2 regions of the Janthinobacterium kochi genome follow, and region 2 is predicted to be linked to the other one. Evidence: predicted binding sites of a transcription regulator. Region 2 holds the regulator's gene; the other holds the start of a gene.
The links. Region 2 encodes sigma-54, which starts transcription at its own class of promoters, with help from an activator protein. Its sites were predicted from a motif close to TGGCANGNAANCTGCTTT; they were not measured.
Positions count from the first base shown of each region.

Region 1: the regulator sigma-54 is predicted to act here: its motif matches at 8,644-8,661, upstream of urtA (urea ABC transporter substrate-binding protein).

Region 1 covers NZ_JBNYXO010000001.1:422,856-432,694, reverse strand. Annotated here, with positions in the region: gene ACQ4WL_RS02080 (hypothetical protein) at 336-935, shown strand; gene ACQ4WL_RS02075 (hypothetical protein) at 1,353-1,796, opposite strand; gene ACQ4WL_RS02070 (chromate transporter) at 1,795-2,382, shown strand; gene ACQ4WL_RS02065 (chromate transporter) at 2,379-2,963, shown strand; gene urtE (urea ABC transporter ATP-binding subunit UrtE) at 2,966-3,664, opposite strand; gene urtD (urea ABC transporter ATP-binding protein UrtD) at 3,668-4,498, opposite strand; gene urtC (urea ABC transporter permease subunit UrtC) at 4,495-5,616, opposite strand; gene urtB (urea ABC transporter permease subunit UrtB) at 5,613-7,199, opposite strand; gene urtA (urea ABC transporter substrate-binding protein) at 7,338-8,591, opposite strand; gene ACQ4WL_RS02035 (DUF4349 domain-containing protein) at 8,792-9,598, opposite strand.
Region 2 covers NZ_JBNYXO010000022.1:28,615-38,453, forward strand. Annotated here, with positions in the region: gene queF (NADPH-dependent 7-cyano-7-deazaguanine reductase QueF) at 1-494, shown strand, start outside; gene ACQ4WL_RS26600 (PTS sugar transporter subunit IIA) at 828-1,310, shown strand; gene hprK (HPr(Ser) kinase/phosphatase) at 1,347-2,282, shown strand; gene rapZ (RNase adapter RapZ) at 2,537-3,400, shown strand; gene ACQ4WL_RS26615 (enoyl-CoA hydratase/isomerase family protein) at 3,401-4,486, opposite strand; gene hpf (ribosome hibernation-promoting factor, HPF/YfiA family) at 4,622-4,984, opposite strand; gene ACQ4WL_RS26625 (RNA polymerase factor sigma-54) at 5,054-6,532, opposite strand; gene lptB (LPS export ABC transporter ATP-binding protein) at 6,537-7,292, opposite strand; gene lptA (lipopolysaccharide transport periplasmic protein LptA) at 7,292-7,873, opposite strand; gene lptC (LPS export ABC transporter periplasmic protein LptC) at 7,899-8,510, opposite strand; gene ACQ4WL_RS26645 (KdsC family phosphatase) at 8,553-9,086, opposite strand; gene ACQ4WL_RS26650 (KpsF/GutQ family sugar-phosphate isomerase) at 9,086-9,839, opposite strand, start outside.

The DNA of each region.
Region 1 (9,839 bases), on a different contig from region 2:
GGGCGTAAGCCCCGGTTTTTGCACGGCTTTTCCAGATATCCACAGCAACTGTGGATAAAGTTGTTGATAAGCCCCTCTTGACACGCCGCAACACCAGTATTGATGCGGGTTTCAACAATTTGCTGATTTCACAGGCATTTTTTTATTCCAATGAAATCAATGGCTTGCAATCATGCATTTGCACTTGAGCAAACTTTCTCTACCACCATGAAAATATATTTTGCTGTGCATAAGCAATCCTGGCCAGGCCGTCTTGCTTGGACAGCATTGTTTTGACAAACCCCGCAGACTGGCATAGTGTGGAGTAGCGAGTACGATCAACGGTGGATAAACGCATGAATATGGAAAGCGATAGCGCCGCCAAGGGGGCGGATGAACCCGACTGGCTGGTCGACGAGCCACCCGAGCGGGCAGACGCGGCGGCAGAACCCGCCAACGCGGCGCCGTGGCGCGTGCTGATTGTCGATGACGATGTCGACGTGCACGTGGTGACCAAGTTCGCCCTCAGCCAGGCCAGTTTCCAGGGCCGCAGGCTGAGCTTTCTGCACGCGTATTCGGGCGCCGAGGCGCTGGCCTTGTTGCGCAGCACGCCCGATATCGCCGTGGTGCTGCTCGATGTCATCATGGAAACCCAGGATGCCGGTCTGCAAGTGGCGCGCCAGGTCCGCGAAGACCTGCACAACAGTGCCGTGCGCATCATCCTGCGCACGGGCCAGCCCGGCCAGGCGCTGGAACACCGCATCATCATCGATTACGACATCAACGATTTCTGGTGCAAGACCGACCTCACCACGCGCAAGTTGTTTACTACCGTGATCGCCTCGCTGCGTACCTACGCCACCTTGCGCGAAGCGCAGCAACAGGTCACCGAACTGGCTGCCGCCCTGGCCCAGTGCGGCGACGCGCCAGCGGAACCGGCCGACGACACACCGTGAACCGCCGCCGCTACTTTTAGTCATAAAAACAAGAGCACTGGATAGGCATACAGGCTTGTGCCCAGCCCCATTTTGGCCTGCCGCGACGCTGCATTTGCTGCGCCGATCCGGCGTCATTATCTAAGTGGCGGATTGTTAAGCGCTTTTTCAGATATCCACACGGACTGTGGATATCTTTGTGGATAAGCGCCTATTGACAGGCCTCAAAGCCACAGCCCGTGCGGCTTTCAATAAACTGCTCAATCAAACAGCAAAAATAAAATCCATTAAAATCAATCACTTAGAAAGTCACGCATAATCACAAGAAAATTATTTCGTCAGTTTCGCTAACCCATCATTTGTGCATAACTGAGCCGTAATGATCAATTCGACAACACCGGACTGCGGCTGCCGGCAACACAGTTGCCGTACGGTTACTCAATGCACGGTCTGACGGCGCTGCTCCGGGTGCAGCAGCACGCGCTCAATCAATTCGGGGGCAACATTGTATGACTTCAGGTATTCCAGTGCGCACAAGGTACTGAAGGCAGCCTGCACGGCGATGCCCAGGTTGACGATATCGGACATCTTCTGATCGAGCCGGGCGTGCAGCATCACGGTTTTGACGGGCATATGCAGCGTTTCTGTGGAATTAGGCATGATGAACAACTCCTGCGAAGGGGGAAGGAGGGGCGGAGATGGCATACCGGTGCGAACTGCGCCAGCGCGGACAGGAACAGCGGTCATGTTGCCGATAAAGTATTGCTGATAAACTCTCGATGTCAATGGCAGGGAAACATGAGCCACGGTTTTTTTCTTGCAGGCACAAGCGCAGCCGAAAGCGATGGACAAGCGCAATCGGCCACGGCGATAATCAGCCATGTCTTCCCCTCCCCCCCTTCCACCCGACCTGCCCCGCCCGCAACCGGCCTCACTGGCCGACCTGTTCTTCTCGTTCACCTGGCTGGCCCTGCAGGGATTCGGCGGCGTGCTGGCCGTGATCCAGCGCGAAATGGTCGAGCGCAAGCGCTGGCTGACACAAGAGGAATTCTTGGAAGACTGGGCCGTGGCGCAAATCATGCCCGGACCGAATGTCGTCAACCTGTCGCTGATGGTGGGCGGGCGCTATTTCGGTTTGCAAGGTGCGCTGGCGGCGCTGGCCGGCATGCTGGCCGTGCCCCTCGTCATCGTGCTGCTGCTCGGTGTGCTGTACACGCGCTTTGGCGACAATGCGCAGTTGGCGGGCGCCTTGCGCGGCATGGCCGCCGTCTCGGCCGGCATGATCGCCGCCACGGGCGTGAAACTGGCGGCCGCGCTGGGCAAGCATCCGCTGCCCCTGTGGCTGACCTTGTCCATCACCGTGCTGGGCGTGCTGATGGTGGCGATCTTCCGCTGGCCCCTGCTGTACATCCTGCTGGGCCTGGGCGGCATAGCCTGCCTGCTGACCTACCGAAAACTGTCCGCATGACGCCGCCTTTGCAACTGGTGTTGAGCGCGGGCGACTGGCTGAACCTGTTCAGCCACTACCTGATGCTGTCGCTGATGTCGATTGGCGGCGCCATTTCCACCACCTCCGAAATGCACCGCTTCCTGGTCGAGCAGCATGGCTGGCTGACGCAGGCGCAATTCAATGAATCGATCGCCATCGCGCAAGCCGCACCGGGCCCCAACGTGCTGTTCGTCGCCCTGATGGGTTGGAACGTGGGCATGAATGCGGGCAGCTACACGGCCGCGTACCTGGGCGTGCTGGTGACCATGGTGGGCATCATGCTGCCCAGCACCACCCTCACCTACGTGGCAGCCCAGTGGGGCTACCGCAACCGCGACCTGCGCCCCGTGCGCGCCTTCAAGCAAGGCATGGCGCCCATCGTCGTCGCCCTGCTGATTTCCACCGGCATGATACTGGGCGGCGCCAATCACGACATCCGCACGGACTGGCCCCTGTGGAGCCTGTCCATCGTGGCTGGCCTCATCATCTGGCGCACGAAAATCCATTTATTGTGGCTGCTGGCGACCGGCGCCATGCTGGGCTGGTTCCAGCTCGTCTGACCTTACACGGCCAGGTGCCGCCTCACGTCCTCGCCATCCATCTGTGCAGCCAGTCCGCTGGCGACGACACTGCCGCGCGACAGTACGATGAATTCGTCGGCCAGTTCGCGGGCAAAATCAAAATACTGTTCACACAGTACGATGGCCATGTCGCCCCGCTGTTTCAACAGGCTGATCACGCGGCCGATATCCTTGATGACGGAGGGCTGGATGCCTTCCGTCGGCTCATCGAAGATGATCAGCTGCGGTTCGGCCAGCAAGGCGCGCGCGATGGCCAGCTGCTGTTGTTGCCCGCCGGACAAATCGCCACCACGCCGCTGCAGCATCTCTTTCAATACCGGAAACAACTCATACACGTGGGGATCGATGCGCGAGGCTAGCCTGCCCGTCTTGACGGCCATGCCCATCAGCAAGTTTTCCTCGACAGTCAGGCGAGCAAAGATGTCGCGCCCCTGTGGCACATACGCCATGCCCAGCTTTGCCCGCGCATGCGGCGCCAGCCTGGTGATATCGCGGCCATCGAGCACGACCTGGCCCTGCGCCACGGGCAGCACGCCCATCAGGCATTTCAAGAGCGTCGTCTTGCCCACACCATTCCTGCCCAGCAAGGCCAGGCATTCACCCTTGCGCGCCGACAGGTTGATGCCACGCAAGGTGTGCGAGGAGCCATAGTATTGATTTAATTGTTGCACTTCGAGCATGGCTTACCTTCCCAGATAGACTTCAATGACCCGCTCGTCGGCTTGCACTTCGTCCATGCGCCCCTGCGCCAGCACGGCCCCTTCATGCAGCACGGTGACAATGCCTTGCTGGGCAATCTCCGTAACGAAACCCATATCGTGCTCGACCACCATGATCGAATGCTTGCCGCGCAATTCATTGAGCAACTCCGCCGTGCGCGCCGTTTCCGCATCCGACATGCCGGCCACCGGTTCGTCCAGCAGGATCAGCTGCGGCTCCTGCATCAAGAGCATGCCGATTTCCAGCCACTGCTTTTGCCCATGCGACAGCAAGCCGGCCGGCCGCGCCTCGTGGCCATTGAGGCGTATCAGGCGCAAGATCGCTTCGATCTTGCCCGCCTGCTCCGACGTCAAACGGGCAAACAGCGTGGGCGCCACGCGCTTGTCCATCTTCATCGCCAGTTCCAGGTTATCGAACACCGTGTGCTGCTCGAACACGGTGGGGCGCTGGAACTTGCGGCCAATGCCCGCGTGGGCAATTTGCGCTTCCGTCATCGTCGCCAGATTCATGGTTTGCCCGAACCAGGCCGTGCCGGACGTGGGCCGCGTCTTGCCCGTGATGACATCCATCATCGTCGTCTTTCCCGCACCGTTCGGGCCGATGATGCAGCGCAACTCGCCCACGGAAATATCCAGGCTCAGCTTGTTAATCGCCTTGAAGCCATCGAAGGACACGCTGATGTCTTCCAGGTACAAAATGGCGCCATGCGTCGTATCGACGCCCTCGCCTTTCACGCGCGAATAGGTGGCGCCCGCTTCCGCGCTGGCCATGCCGGGCAACATGCGGATGCTCATGCGGCCTCCTCTGCCACGACGGCCACCTTTTTACGTTTGAGCTTGCTCAATACACCGAGCATGCCTTGCTGCATGAACAGGGTGACGACGATAAACAGCAAGCCCAGCGCGAACAGCCACAACTCCGGCAAGGCAGCCGTGAACCAGCTTTTCAAGCCGTTCACGGTGAAGGCGCCCAAAATCGGGCCGAGCAAGGTGCCGCGCCCGCCCACGGCCACCCACACGACCATCTCGATGGAATTCGCCGGTGACATTTCGGACGGATTGATGATGCCCACCTGCGGCACGTACAGGGCGCCGGCGATGCCGCACAGCACGGCCGACAAAGTCCACACAAAGAGCTTGAACCATAGCGGGTTGTAGCCGAGGAACATCAAGCGCGCCTCGCTGTCGCGCACGCCCTGCAGGACGCGGCCCAGCTTCGAGCGGACGATGGCGCGCGCACCGATCAAGGCCACCAGCAGGAAGGTGAGCGTCAGCAGGAACAGCACGGCCCGGGTGGCGGGTGCCGTGATGCTGTGGCCCAATATCGTCTTGAAATCCGTGAAACCGTTGTTGCCGCCAAAGCCGGTGTCATTGCGGAAGAACAAGAGCATGAAGGCATACGTCATCGCCTGCGTGATGATGGAAAAATACACGCCCTTGATGCGCGAGCGAAAGGCAAAGTAGCCAAACACAAAGGCCAGCACGCCCGGCACCAGCACGACGAGGGCCATGCAATACCAGAAATGTTCCGTAAACGCCCAGTACCACGGGTAGGTTTTCCAGTCGAGAAAGACCATGAAATCGGGCAAGCTGCTGTGGTACTGGCCCTGCTCGCCGATGGCGCGCATCAGATACATGCCGTGCGCATACGCGCCCAGGGCAAAGAACACGCCGTGGCCAAGCGACAGGATGCCCGTGTAGCCCCAGACGAGATCCAGCGCCAGCGCGGCCAGCGCGTAGCACATGAACTTGCCCACCAGCGCCACCGTGTAGGCGGACACGTGCAGCGCATGGCCTTCGGCAAACGCCAGGTTAAAAACCGGCAACAGCGCCGCCAGTACCGTGCATGCGGCAATCGCCAGCCAGACGGGCCGCGTGAACAGACCCTGTTGGGATTGATAGGAGGTAGTCATTCGACGCTGCGTCCCTTCATGGCAAACAGGCCCTGCGGCCGGCGCTGGATAAAGATGATGATGAACACGAGAATGGCGATCTTCGCCAGCACGGCACCCGCCACCGGTTCGAGGAATTTATTGACTTCGCCCAGGCCCAGCGCGGCGATCACGGTACCGGCCAGCTGGCCCACGCCGCCCAGCACCACCACCATGAAGGAATCGACGATGTAGCTTTGGCCCAGGTCCGGCCCCACATTGCCCAGCTGCGACAGGGCCACGCCGCCCAGCCCGGCGATGCCGGAACCGAGACCGAAGGTCAGCATGTCGACCTTGCCAGTGGCCACGCCCACGCAATCGGCCATGCGGCGGTTTTGCGTCACGGCCCGCACGAACAGGCCCAGGCGCGTCTTGTTCAGGATCAACCACACGGCCACTACCACGACGATGGCGAAGACGATGATGGCCAGCCGGTTGTACGGCAGCACGAGGCCACCCAGCACGGTCACGCCGCCCGACATCCAGGCGGGATTGGCCACTTCCACGTTTTGCGCGCCAAAGATCGTGCGGACAAGCTGCATGAGGATCAGGCTGATGCCCCAGGTGGCCAGCAGGGTTTCCAGCGGCCGCCCGTACAGCCAGCGTATCACCGTGCGCTCCAGCACCACGCCCACCAGGCCAGCAACAAAAAATGCGGCAGGCAGCGCGGCCAACAGGTACGCATCCTGCATGCCGGGCAGGTAGGTACGGAAAAACAGCTGGCACAGATAGGTCGTGTAAGCACCTATCATCAGCAATTCGCCATGCGCCATATTGATGATGCCCATCAAGCCAAACGTGATGGCCAATCCCAGGGCGGCCAGCAGCAGCACGCTGCCCAGTGAAATGCCGTAAAACACATTGCCGGCCAATTCCATGCGTGACACTCGTCCCTTGATCTGGCGCATGGTCTCGATGGCGGCAAGCTGCACACCCTCGTCCGCCTCACCTTCCTTTTCCAGCATGGCTTGCAGCACGGGCAGCAAGCGCGCATCGCTGCTGCCAGCCAGCGCCTGCACGGCGGCCTTGCGCGTGGCGGCGTCCGGCGCCTGCAGGTTGGCGCTGGCGATCAGCACTTGCAATATCTGCTGGATGTCAGCATCGCGCTCCTGCGCCAGCGCCTTGCGGATCAGGGCAATTTGCGCGGGATCGACAGCCTTTTGCAAGGCTTGCGCGGCCGCCAGCCGGGCGCTGCGCTCCGGCGCCAGCAGCTGCAAGCCCGACAAGGCGCCCGCCACGGCCGCGCGCAAGCGGTTGTTGACCACCACGCCGTCGATGCCTTCCGGCACCGGCACGTTCTGGCCAATTGCAGGGTCATACGCCTGCTCGCCATCGACGACATACACCTTGCCATCGGGCGCCGCGTACAAGGCGTCGTCCTGCAAGGCTTGCAGAACCTTGGCTGCCTCGGGCGTGGCCAGGGCGGCGATCTGGGCCACGGCGGCCAAGCGGGCGTCGGGGTCATCGCCGGATAGCGGTTTCAGCAAGTCGGGAGGAATGACGGCCTGCGCCAGCGAGGATAGCAACAGGCAGGCGAGGACCAGCAGTTTGGGGAGGAGCTGCATGCGCATGGAGTCCTTTTATTGAAGCAGATGTCTCGATGGACATCCTTACCCCCCAAGGCAAGGACAGGGGTCAGACCCGGCGGGTCTGACCCCTGCTCTTTGCCTGGGGTTGCGATGACGATTCGACGCGCAAGCTCTTTACAGCTTCTGCTTACCCTCATTGCCCTTGATATACGGGCTCCATGGCTGGGCGCGGATCGGTTCCTTGGTTTTCCACACGACATTGAATTGCCCATCGGCCTTGATCTCGCCGATCATCACGGGCTTGTGCAAGTGATGGTTGGTCGGGTCCATGGTCAGGGTAAAGCCAGACGGCGCCTTGACGCTCTGCCCGGCCATGGCGGCGATCACCTTGTCCGTGTCCGTCGATTTGGCTTTTTCCACCGCTTGCGCCCACATGTGGATGCCCACATAGGTCGCTTCCATGGGGTCGTTCGTCACCACGGAACCCGCGTTCGGCAATTTTTGCGCTACGGCATACGCCTTCCACTGCTTGATGAAAGCCGCGTTGACGGGATTCTTGACGGACTCGAAATAATTCCATGCCGCCAGGTGGCCGAGCAAGGGCTTGGTATCGATGCCGCGCAGCTCCTCCTCGCCGACGGAAAACGCGACGACGGGCACGTCCGTGGCTTTCAAGCCCGCATTGCCCAGTTCCTTGTAGAACGGCACGTTGGAATCGCCATTGATGGTGGAAATGACGGCCGTCTTGCCGCCCGTGGAAAACTTCTTGATGTTGGCCACGATGGTTTGATAGTCGGCGTGACCGAACGGCGTGTAGACCTCGCTGATATCGCTATCCTTGACCCCTTTGCTTTTCAGAAAGGCGCGCAAGATCTTGTTGGTGGTGCGCGGATACACATAATCCGTGCCCAGCAGCACGAAGCGTTTGGCGCCGCCGCCATCCTTGCTCATCAGGTATTCGACGGCGGGAATCGCCTGCTGGTTCGGCGCGGCGCCCGTATAAAACACATTCTTTTCCAGCTCCTCGCCCTCGTATTGCACCGGGTAAAACAACAGGCTGTTGAGTTCCTTGAACACGGGCAAGACGGATTTGCGGGATACCGAGGTCCAGCAGCCGAACACGACGGCAACTTTATCCTGCGCCACCAGCTGGCGCGCTTTTTCCGCGAACAAGGGCCAGTTCGACGCGGGATCGACCACCACGGCTTCCAGCTTCTTGCCCAGCACGCCACCCTTGGCATTGATTTCCGCGATCGTCATCAGGGCCACGTCTTTCAGCGACGTTTCGGAAATGGCCATGGTGCCCGACAGGGAGTGCAAGATGCCCACCTTGATGGTGTCGGCGGCCAGGGCTGCCTGCATGGTGGTGGACATGGCCAGGGCCAGTGCGCCGGCGGCGGCCGCTTTCAGGATGATGCGTCGTGACATGGGGACTCCTGTGAATGGTTCGTGGGGGTCGAGCTGGGCATACGATGTTGTTAAAGCAGAATGCATGCCAACGCCGGCAGGCGTGCGCCATGGTGCATGCGGCTCTCGCCGCACGAAAAAAAACCTGGCTGCACAAGGACTGTGCAGCCAGGTTTCAAATTGCCGTAAAACGGTGCGCCGAAGAAGTTAATCCATACGCATCAATCCTTGCGCGGCAGGCCTCTCAAGCGGCGCCAGCCCTTGCGTCCCAGCGGGAACAGCAGCACGAAAGCGATCAGCCACGGCAGGATGTAGGCCATGGCCGTGATGGCGTTGGCCACGCCTTCCGACAGGTTTTCCGTGAAATTGCCCAGCGCCCGCTTGACGGGGCGCCAAAACGACTGCTTGCCTTCGGCGCTGATGGCCACAGTCAGCAAGTCTGTGTCGATGCGCTGCATCAACAGCGCATTGGCCGCCGTCGCCTGCTCCAGTTCCACTTGCACGGTGGCCAGTTCCTTGGTCACTTTGATGAGGGCGTCGACGTTCGTGCCCGAGCGCTTTTCCAGGTCTTGCAGCTGGGCCTGGTATTGCTTGAGCATGTCCAGGCGTTTCTTGCTGTCGAGCACAGGACGACCCAGGTCTTCCACCTTGGTGCCCTCGCTGGTGACGACGCCTTCGGCCGCGACCAGCGCGACGAGCTTCTTGATGCCGGCCGGCTTGGCGCGCATGCTGATGCGCGCATGTAGGTAACGGCCACTGTCGACGCTCGAGTCGAGCAGCAGACAGCCGTTTTCCGTATCGGCCTTGCAGGCGGCGACCACTTTTTCATACAGGGGCCGCACTTGCGCCTCGTGCGTATCGACGCTGACATTGTGTTCATAGGCAAGAAACTCGCTGCCTTTTTCCTTGCCATCGAGGCGCGCGGCGCTAGATTGCCCGCCGCTCTCGCCCTTGCTGCCGCAGCCGGCCAGCACGATCATGCCGGCCACTGCCAGCAGCCGCATGCCTGTGTATAAACGGGTGTTCATGGATTCCTCTTGTTATCTTGTTAGTTAAGCGTGATGCGTGGCCTTGCGCATGCCAAGTTTATTGCCACATAAAAATCATGAGGAAAAAACAAGGGGCGATTTTAGTCGAAAGACGGGCCTATCCGCTGTTCTTCTGCGCCAGCGCAATAAAAATGCGGCCTGTTCCCCGCAGTGAGCGGCCGCTGCGGCTTTGGCGCCGGCGCCGTAGCTGGTATCATGCGGGCAAACGCAGCCGGCCATA
Region 2 (9,839 bases):
CGAACGGTTTTGGCGCGCCCGTGCAAGTGGAACTGACCTTGCAGGAAGATTTCGGCAAGCTGAAAATGGGTGAATTCGAAGGCGTGCTGCTCGATCGCCTTGACCTGGAAATCACGCAATACACGCCCTCGCCGCTGCTGTTGAAGGCGGCGTTCGATGATGCACCGGTGGAAGAAAAACTCGTCTCGCACTTGCTCAAATCGAATTGCCTGGTGACGGGCCAGCCCGATTGGGGCAGCGTGCAGATCGCGTATGCAGGACCACAGATCGACCAGGAAAGCCTGCTGCGCTATCTGATTGGCTTCCGCGAACACAATGAATTCCACGAGCAATGCGTGGAGCGCATCTTTGTCGATATCTTGCGCCAGTGCAAGCCGCAAAAACTGTCCGTGTATGCGCGCTATACGCGCCGCGGCGGACTCGATATCAATCCGTGGCGCAGCAACTACAGCACGGGAGCGGTGCCGGGCAATCTGCGCAATGCACGCCAGTAACACCGCGCAACACCTTGAAATCATGCCAACAGGAATGTCGGCTGTGTTTTAAAACAACGTTGCAGTAGTGCCCCAGTGCATGTCAAAGACGCTGAAAAATCGGAAAATCGGTATTCGGCGGCGGAAAAACCGGCGCGCCGCGTGTTTTTAATCAAGAAATAGCCGATATACCCCGGTGTTGGTTTTTTGCTAAAATGATGGCGACATGGGCTGTAGCGCGCACTGCGCCCGCAGCGGGCGTATACTGTTGAGAATTGGCGTTACAGGCCGCGGAAACAGGCCTATAATTCGGCTCGCAAGCCCTCTGCGCATTGCACCATTTCATTGAGTGTCATGACTAATCTTAGCAAAATACTATCCCTCGAAAACGTCCTGCTGGACCTGGAAGTCTCCAGTAAAAAGCGCGCCTTCGAGCAAGCCGGCCTGATCTTCGAAAACAACTACGGCATCGCCCGCTCTACCGTTTCGGACAATCTGTTTGCCCGCGAACGCCTGGGCTCGACAGGCTTGGGCCATGGCGTGGCCGTGCCGCATGGCAGGGTCAAGGGCAGCAAGACCCTGAAAGCGCCGCTGGGCGCCTTCGTGCGCCTGGCCGAGCCGATTCCCTTCGAGTCGCCCGATGGCAAGCCCGTGAATCTGCTGTTTTTCCTGCTGATTCCCGATCATGTCACCCAGCAACATCTGGAAATTTTGTCGGAAATCGCCGAAATGTTTTCCGACGATGCCTTCCGCACGGCGCTGGCCACGGATCCGGAACCGAAATCCGTGCATTCGCGCATCGTCAATTGGCAACCCAGTCTGCAAGCGGCGGGTTAAACTTCAGGTATTCCTCCACTCCTGAAGAAGACTGCCATGTTGCAAACGCCGCTGACGATACAACGCCTGTACGACGATAATCGTGAAAGTCTGCAACTGGGCTGGTTCGCCGGTTTCCCCGGCGGCGAGCGCCTGATCTCGGGCGATGTCTCGTCGGCCGCCGACCAGGTGGGCCACTTGAACCTGATCCATCCGGGCCGCATCCAGGTCTTTGGTCACCAGGAAATCAATTACTACCAGCGCCTGAAGGTCAATACGCGCACCCACGTGATCGGCGAGCTGATCGCCGGCGGTCCGCCCGCGCTGATCATCGCGCAAGGGCTGGAAACGCCGCCAGACATCCTCGCCATTTGCGACGAGCAAAACATCCCCCTGTTCTCGACCCCGCTGCCGGCCGCGCAAGTGATCGACTTCCTGCGCGTCTACCTGTCGAAAAAGCTGGCGCAGCGCATCATCATGCATGGCGTGTTCATGGACGTGCTGGGCGTAGGCGTGCTGATCACGGGCGACTCTGGCCTGGGCAAGAGCGAACTGGGCCTGGAGCTGATCTCGCGCAGCCACGGCCTGGTGGCCGATGACGCCGTCGAGTTTTCGCGCATCGCGCCGAACATGATCGAAGGCCGCTGCCCGCCCCTGCTGCAAAACCTGCTGGAAGTGCGGGGCCTGGGCTTGCTCGACATCAAGGCCATCTTTGGCGAAACAGCCGTGCGCCGCAAGATGCGCTTGAAACTGATCGTGCACCTGGTGCGCCGCAACGCGCTGGAAGAAGAAGTCGAGCGCCTGCCTTTCCTGTTCCCCACGGAAGACGTGCTCGGCTTGCCCGTGCGCAAGGTCGTCATCCCCGTCGCCGCCGGCCGCAACATCGCCGTGCTGCTGGAAGCGGCCGTGCGCAACACGATTTTGCAGTTGCGCGGCATCGATACCTTGCAGGAGTTTATGGAACGGCAACGACTCGCCATGAGTGGCGATTAATGTTGCCAAGGAGTTCGCCCTTGCAAGGGCGAACCGTTGCGCAGGCGGAGAGCAAGGCTCTCCGAACCCCCTGCTACACCAGCGGTTGGCAATGAGTGGTGACTAATTACCGGGGTCCGACCCGACGGGTCTGACCCCACATTGACGTCAATGGCAACAATTAAATACAAGCAATGCTCGAACAATAATTGCAATAATTTGTAAAGATCATTGCCTTGGGAGCGCAGCGCCGATCTTTATTGTATGATCGGCGTATGCATATCGTCCTTATCACCGGAATATCCGGTTCCGGTAAATCCGTCGCGCTCAATGTGCTGGAAGATACCGGCTATTATTGTGTCGACAACCTGCCGCCGGCCTTGCTGCCCAGTCTGGTGCAAACGCTGCTCGACGAAGGTACGCCGCAACTGGCCGTCGCCGTCGATGCGCGCAGCGCCGAGTCGCTGACCAGCCTGCCGCACAACGTGGCCCTGCTGCGCGACCAGGGGCACGACGTCAAGGTCATGTTTTTGACGGCCACCACGCATTCGCTGGTGGCGCGCTTCTCCGAAACGCGGCGCAGCCATCCCCTGTCGCACGAATTGCGTCCGAACCAGAATCCGGCCAGCCGCCGCACCCTGATCGAATGCATCTCGGAAGAGCGCGAACGCCTGTCTGCCATCGAACAGCTGGGCCATGTGATCGACACCTCGGAACTGAGCGCCAACAAATTGCGCGCCTGGATCAAGGATATCGTCGCCTCCGAACGCGCCCCGCTGACCCTGTTCTTTGAATCGTTCGCCTTCAAACTGGGCGTGCCGCTGGACGCCGATTTCGTCTTCGACGTGCGGGCCTTGCCCAATCCCTATTACGACTTGGCGCTGCGCCCGCTCGACGGCCGCGACGCGCCCGTGATCGCCTTCCTCGACGCGCAACCGAGCGCGCTGGAACTGCTGGCCGACATCCGCGCCTTCATCGAAAAATGGTTGCCGTCATTCAAGTCCGACAACCGCAGCTACCTGACGGTGGCCCTGGGCTGCACGGGCGGCCAGCACCGCTCCGTGTACATGGCGGAACGGCTGGCGCAGTATTTCGGGCCGAACGAGCGCGTAGTCTTGCGCCACCGCGAGCGCGCTTAATCAGTCGAGGTGGCGCAGTGGATGCGCTGACGCCGGCCAGACGGGCGCAAAGAAACGCGCCACCATGGCCGCATCGACCTCGTCGAGGCTGGCCGGACTCCAGCGCGGCGCATTGTCCTTGTCGACCACGAGCGCGCGCACGCCCTCGATCACTTCGCCATGCGCGAAATTGTGGCGCACCACCGTGCGCTCCATGCGCAGGCAATCGGCCACCCCCAGGCGGGCGCCACGCTGCAGCAATTCCAGGGTCACCGACATCATCAGCGGCGAACGCAGGCGCATGGCCGCCAGGGCCTTGGCGGCGAACGCGCTGTCGTCTTGTGCCAGCGAAGCCATGATGGCGGCCACGGAAGGGGCGCCGAAATGGCGGTCCAGCGCCGCGCGCGCCGTGGCCAGAGGAGAAGCCCCCACCTCGGGGTGGAACGGCGCAGCCAGTGCCTTGATGGCCACCGGCAAGGCCTCGCCCGGCGTCGATTCGAACAGATCCAGCAGCGAGCCCATCTGCGCCTCGGGCAAGTACACATCGGCCAGGTCCGTGTACAGGGCATCGGCCGCGTTGATCGTCAAACCCGTCAAGCCCAGGTACAGGCCCAGCTGACCGGCCAGGCGGGAAAGGAAATAGCTGCCGCCCACGTCGGGAAACAAACCAATATTGACTTCCGGCATGGCCATGCGCGTGCGGCCCGTGACGATGCGCAGGCGGTTGCCTGGCCCGGCTTGCGCCACGCCCATGCCGCCGCCCATGACTACGCCATCCATCACGGCGATATACGGTTTCGGATAGAAATGAATCAAATGGTTTAGCGCATATTCTTCCGTAAAAAAATCTTCCAGCTGGGCGCTGCCGCCTTGCGGCGTGGCCAGGCCCGCATCGTAAAAGAAACGGATGTCGCCGCCGGCGCACAGGGCCTTGTCGCTGCTGGAGCGAATGATGACGGCGTCCACCTGCGGATCGTCGCGCCAGGCCAGCAGGGCCGCACTCAGCGCGCGCACCATATCCAGCGACAGGGAATTCAAGGCTTTCGGGCGGTCGAGCACGATGTGGCCCGTGCGATTGCGGATGGAGGTCTGGACGAAGTCGCTCATGGCAGGCAGGAAAGAAGTGAAAGTGCAAACATTCTAGCGCCTGCACGGGGAACATTGCGTTCAACAGGTCCGGGCGCAAAAAAGGGCGCAAGATGTGCGCCCTTAGTTGATCACAACTGCTGGAAGCGGGTGGCCTTAGACGGCGACGACGGCGTCTTCCTCTGAGTTGTCTGGCAGATGCTTGATCGCCTCTTTACCGTGCCCTTGCACTTTGGTTTTGTACTTCATCACTTGCCTGTCCAGCTTGTCGATCAGGGTATCGATGGCGGCATACAGGTCGTGCGCCAGGCTTTCCACGTAGACGGTCTTGCCACTCAGACGCAGGTTGACTTCGGCCTTTTGACGTTTTTCTTTCTCTTTGAGGTTATCCACGGTCAGAATCACGGCAATATCGATAACTTGATCGAAATGACGTTTCACACGCTCCAGCTTCGTTTGTACGTATTCACGGATGGCTGGTGTGACTTCGAGATGATGTCCGCTGATGGTGAGATTCATACACACTCCTAAAGATGATCGGGTTCGTGCGGTCCATCGACTCCGGCCCGCAGAGGAACCGAAAAAAACTTACAAACACTTACGCAGGCTCACTGGCGGAATTTTCAACGCTTCCCGGTATTTGGCAACAGTACGTCGCGCAATCACCATGCCTTGTTCCCCCAGCATGTCCGCAATCTTACTGTCGGATAAAGGATTTTTAGGGTCTTCAGCTCCTGTCAGTTGCACGATCAATGCCCGTATCGCCGTCGATGACGCTTCGCCCCCCGCTTCGGTGGCGACGTGGCTACCAAAGAAATATTTCAACTCGAACATGCCGTGCGGGGTCAGCATGTACTTTTGAGTTGTTACCCGCGAGATCGTACTCTCGTGTAAACCCAGTGTATCAGCTATTTCACGGAGCACAAGGGGGCGCATGGCAACGGCCCCATGCGAGAAAAAGTTCTTTTGTCTTTCTACTATCGCCTGCGCCACGCGCAGGATCGTGTCGAAGCGCTGGCGCATATTCTTGATCAGCCACTTGGCTTCCTGCAACTGTGCGCCCATGGCACCCTCACCCTTGCCCTGCTTGAGCAGGTTGGCGTACATGGCGTTGACGCGCAGGCGCGGCATGACGTCATTGTTCAGGGTCACTTGCCAGCCATTGCGCGCGCGCTTGACGACGACGTCGGGCACCACGTAATCGGACACATCCGAGGCAAAGACGGCACCCGGATGCGGATTGCACTGGCGAATCACGGTCTGTGCTTCGCGCAAGTCTTCCTCATCGCAATCGAGTGCTTTTTTCAGCTTGTTGAAATCGCGCTGGGCAAACCAGGCCAGATGCTTTTCCACGATAACAAGGGCCATGCGCCGCGTCACCATGGCAATATGCGGCAAACGCTTGATTTGCAGCGCCAGGCATTCGGACGCATTGCGCGCGCCCACGCCGGGCGGATCGAAACTTTGCAGCAGAGACAAGGCCGTGCGCATCTCGTCGGCGTCGATTTCCAGTTCTTCCGGCAGGCGCGCCAGGATGTCGTCGAGCGACTCTTCCAGGTAGCCATTGTCGTCGAGCGCATCGATGATCAGCTCGACCAGCGCGCGGTCACGCAATTCGAGCACCGTCACGCGCATCTGCTCCATCAAGTGTTCGCGCAGGGTGCAGTGGTGGGCTTCGAGTTGCGGACGGGAATCTTCGTCGTCGGGCGCCTTGCCCCGGCTCGCCTCGCTCCAGTCGCTGTCGCCGCCATCCGCGGCGGCCGGGCCCTCGCCCGCCTCGCCGTCAAAGGTTTCTGCTTCGGCCGGTGCTGCAGGCGCATCCTGGCCTGGCGGCTGGGGCGGTGCTTCGGCCGGCGCGGCCGTGGAACTCAATGCCCCGTCGGACAGCAGGCGCAGCGAACGGTCGAGCGGGTCATCGAGGCGCTCGAGCAAGGGATTGTCCGTCAGCAGTTGCTCTAGTTCCTGGTGCAATTCCAGGGTAGACAATTGCAACAGGCGTATCGATTGCTGCAACTGCGGCGTCAGTGCCAGGTGCTGCGAAGTGCGCAGCTGCAATGATTGTTTCATTGGCTCACATACGGAAGTGTTCGCCCAGATAGACCCGGCGTACCGACTCGTTGGCGATGATGTCATCGGGGCGTCCCGACGCCAGCACGGAGCCCTGGTTGATGATGTAGGCACGGTCGCAGATACCCAGCGTCTCGCGCACATTATGATCGGTGATCAGCACGCCGATATTGCGCTCCTTCAAGAAGCGCACGATACGCTGGATCTCGATCACGGCGATGGGGTCGACACCGGCAAACGGTTCGTCGAGCAGCACGAAACGCGGGTCGGTAGCCAGCGCGCGGGCAATTTCCACGCGGCGCCGCTCGCCGCCCGACAGGGACAGCGCCTGGTTCTCGCGCAACTTTTCAATCTGCAAGTCGGCCAGCAGTTTATCCAGGCGCTCCTCGATCTCGGCCTTCTTCAGGGGACGGCCTTCGACGGTCTGGATTTCCAGCACGGCGCGGATATTATCTTCCACCGTCAGCTTGCGAAACACAGACGCTTCCTGCGGCAGATACGACAGGCCCATCTGCGCGCGGCGGTGGATCGGCAGGCGGGAAATGTCCACGCCGCTGATATCGATGCTGCCGCCGTCCGACGGCACCAGGCCGACGATCATGTAGAACGAGGTGGTCTTGCCGGCGCCGTTCGGCCCCAGCAAACCCACCACTTCGCCACATTCGACTTGCAGCGAGACGTCATGCACGACCTGCCGCTTGCCATAGGTTTTTTGCAGCCCGCGAACGATCAGGGTGCTGCCGCAACGTGTATTGTCCATTATTTATTTCCTGGCGCAGGCGTGGCCGGCGCTTTCTCCGCCGCCGGTGCCTTGGTCTTCGGCTGGATCACCATGCGCACGCTGCCGCCATCCGGGGTGCTGGTGCCGCTGTTGGAATTTTCCATCGCAAACTCTTCCTTGCGGCTGTCATACGAAATGAAGGCGCCATTGGCCACGTCGGTCGCTTTCGAGCCTTCCAGGCGCGTCACCTTGGCCTTGGAAAACAGTTTTACCACTTCCGTCTTGTTGTCGTATTCCACGCGCTCTGCTTCGCCTTCGACCCACAGGTCGCCCGCGCCATCGCGCTTCTGGCGGAAGGTGGCCAGCTTGCCGGGATCGGCCCAGAAAGTAATGAACTGGTAGCCTTGCGGGTCTTCCGTGATCAGGGCCCGGCCCGCCTTCATGGTCAGCGTCCCCTTGACCAGCACGACGTCGCCCGTCAGGGTACGCACCTGCTTGACGTCATCGACGTGGCCGCTACGTGCCGTGATGACGGCTTCCTTCTCGGAATCGGCCTTCTCGGCATGCGCCACGCCCATGATGGCCAGGGAAAATACGGTCATCAGCAAGATATTCTTCATAGTATGGTTTCCTTGTTTCATTCTGTCATTTTGCCGCCGCGGCCGGGCGCGGTTTCGGCGGGAGGACCATGCGCAGCGCATTCTGCACTTCCACCACGCCGGTGGCATTATTGGCCTTCATGCCGATGCCATTGATGCGCGAGGCGCCCGTCAGAATATCGACAGGCACGTCCGTTTCCATTCTTTCCTCATCCGGGAACACCGTCAGCGCTTCCGTCTTGACTGTCAGGTTCTGCGCCTTCGGACTGGCCACCCGGTCGATCACGACCTTGCGGTACAGTTGCAGCCGGGTATTGTCCTGGTCGATATGCGCCAGTTCCGCATTCATATTCAACGGCGGCATGCCGGGCGTGAGCTTGCGCACGAAGGGCTGGTCGATATCGGACGAATCGTCCAGCGGATAATGCGTGAGCTTGGTACCCGACACGATATAGCTGGGCTTACCCGTCAAGTCCATGCGCACCATGCTGAAATTGGTGATGAAATAGTCGGGCTCATCCAGATGCTTGCTGGCCGTGATGTCCTGGCTATTCTTGTTCATCACTTCGAGCAGCCAAAAGCTGCCGAGCGCGACGACGACCGCGCCCAGCACGGTAAAAATCATGCGCCAGCGATGGGCGCCTCCTGGCTTACGCATAGGGCTTCACTCTTTCAAAGGTCACTGGCGAGGCGCCGCGCCTCACTCCAGGAACGGCGCCATGACGCGCGCATAGTTGTCCTGGGCGCGCAGCAGGAATTCGCAGATTTCGCGCACCGCGCCGCGCCCGCCGCCGGCTTGCGTCACATGGTGCGCCAGGTCCAGCGCTTCCGGACGCCCGCCCGGCACGCTGACGGCAAAGCCCACGCGGCGCAGGATGGGCGCATCGATGACATCGTCGCCGATATAGCCGCATTGCTCTTCCGTCAAGCCCGTCAGCGCCAGCAGTTCGCGAAACGGCGTCAGCTTGTCGTGACCGCCCTGGTGCACATGAGTAATGCCCAGGTCTTGCGCGCGGCGGGCCGTAATGGCCGAGCGGCGCGCGCTGATGATGGCCGTCTGCACGCCCGATTCCTGCAGCAGCTTGATGCCCAGGCCATCATACACATTAAACGTTTTCATCATCTCGCCATCGGGGCCGAAATGCAGGCTGCCGTCGGTGAGCACGCCATCGACGTCAAAGATCATCAGTTTGACCTTGGCCGCGCGCGCCAGGTTGTCCGCTACGCTATCCATTAGATCACCTTCGCTTGCGTCAGGTCATGGATATGCAGGGCGCCCACCAGCTTGCCGTCGGCATCGACGACCAGCATCTGGTTGATGCGGAACTGCTCCATCACGGCCACGGCATCGACAGCCAGGCGTTCGGGCGCGATGCTGCGCGGTTGCGCATGCATGACGTCGCGGATCGCCACTTGCGTGAAATCCTGCACGCGCTCGAACATGCGGCGCAAGTCGCCATCGGTAAACACGCCCACGGGGCGGTTGTCCGCGTCGACGATGGCCGTCATGCCCATGCCCTTCTTCGTCATTTCTTCCAGCGCCTGCAGCAAGGAAGCGTCCACGGGCACCTTCGGTACCCGTTCGCCGCTGCGCATGACGTCATGCACATGCGTGAGCAGACGACGGCCCAGGGCGCCGCCCGGGTGCGAGCGGGCGAAATCTTCTTCCTTGAAGCCGCGCAAGTCGAGCAAGGCCACGGCGATCGCGTCGCCCAAGGCCAGGGTGACGGTGGTGCTGGCCGTCGGCGCCAGGTTCAGCGGACAGGCTTCTTTCTCAACAGAAATATCGAGGTGCACGTCGGCCAGCTGGGCCAGGCTGGAGTTCGGTTTGCCCGTCATGGAAATGAGCACGCCACCCATGCGCTTGACGACGGGCATGATGGCCATCAGTTCCGACGATTCGCCGGAGTACGATATGGCAATAAAAGCATCGTCCGAGGTGACCATGCCCAAGTCGCCATGGGCCGCTTCGGCCGGATGCACGAAC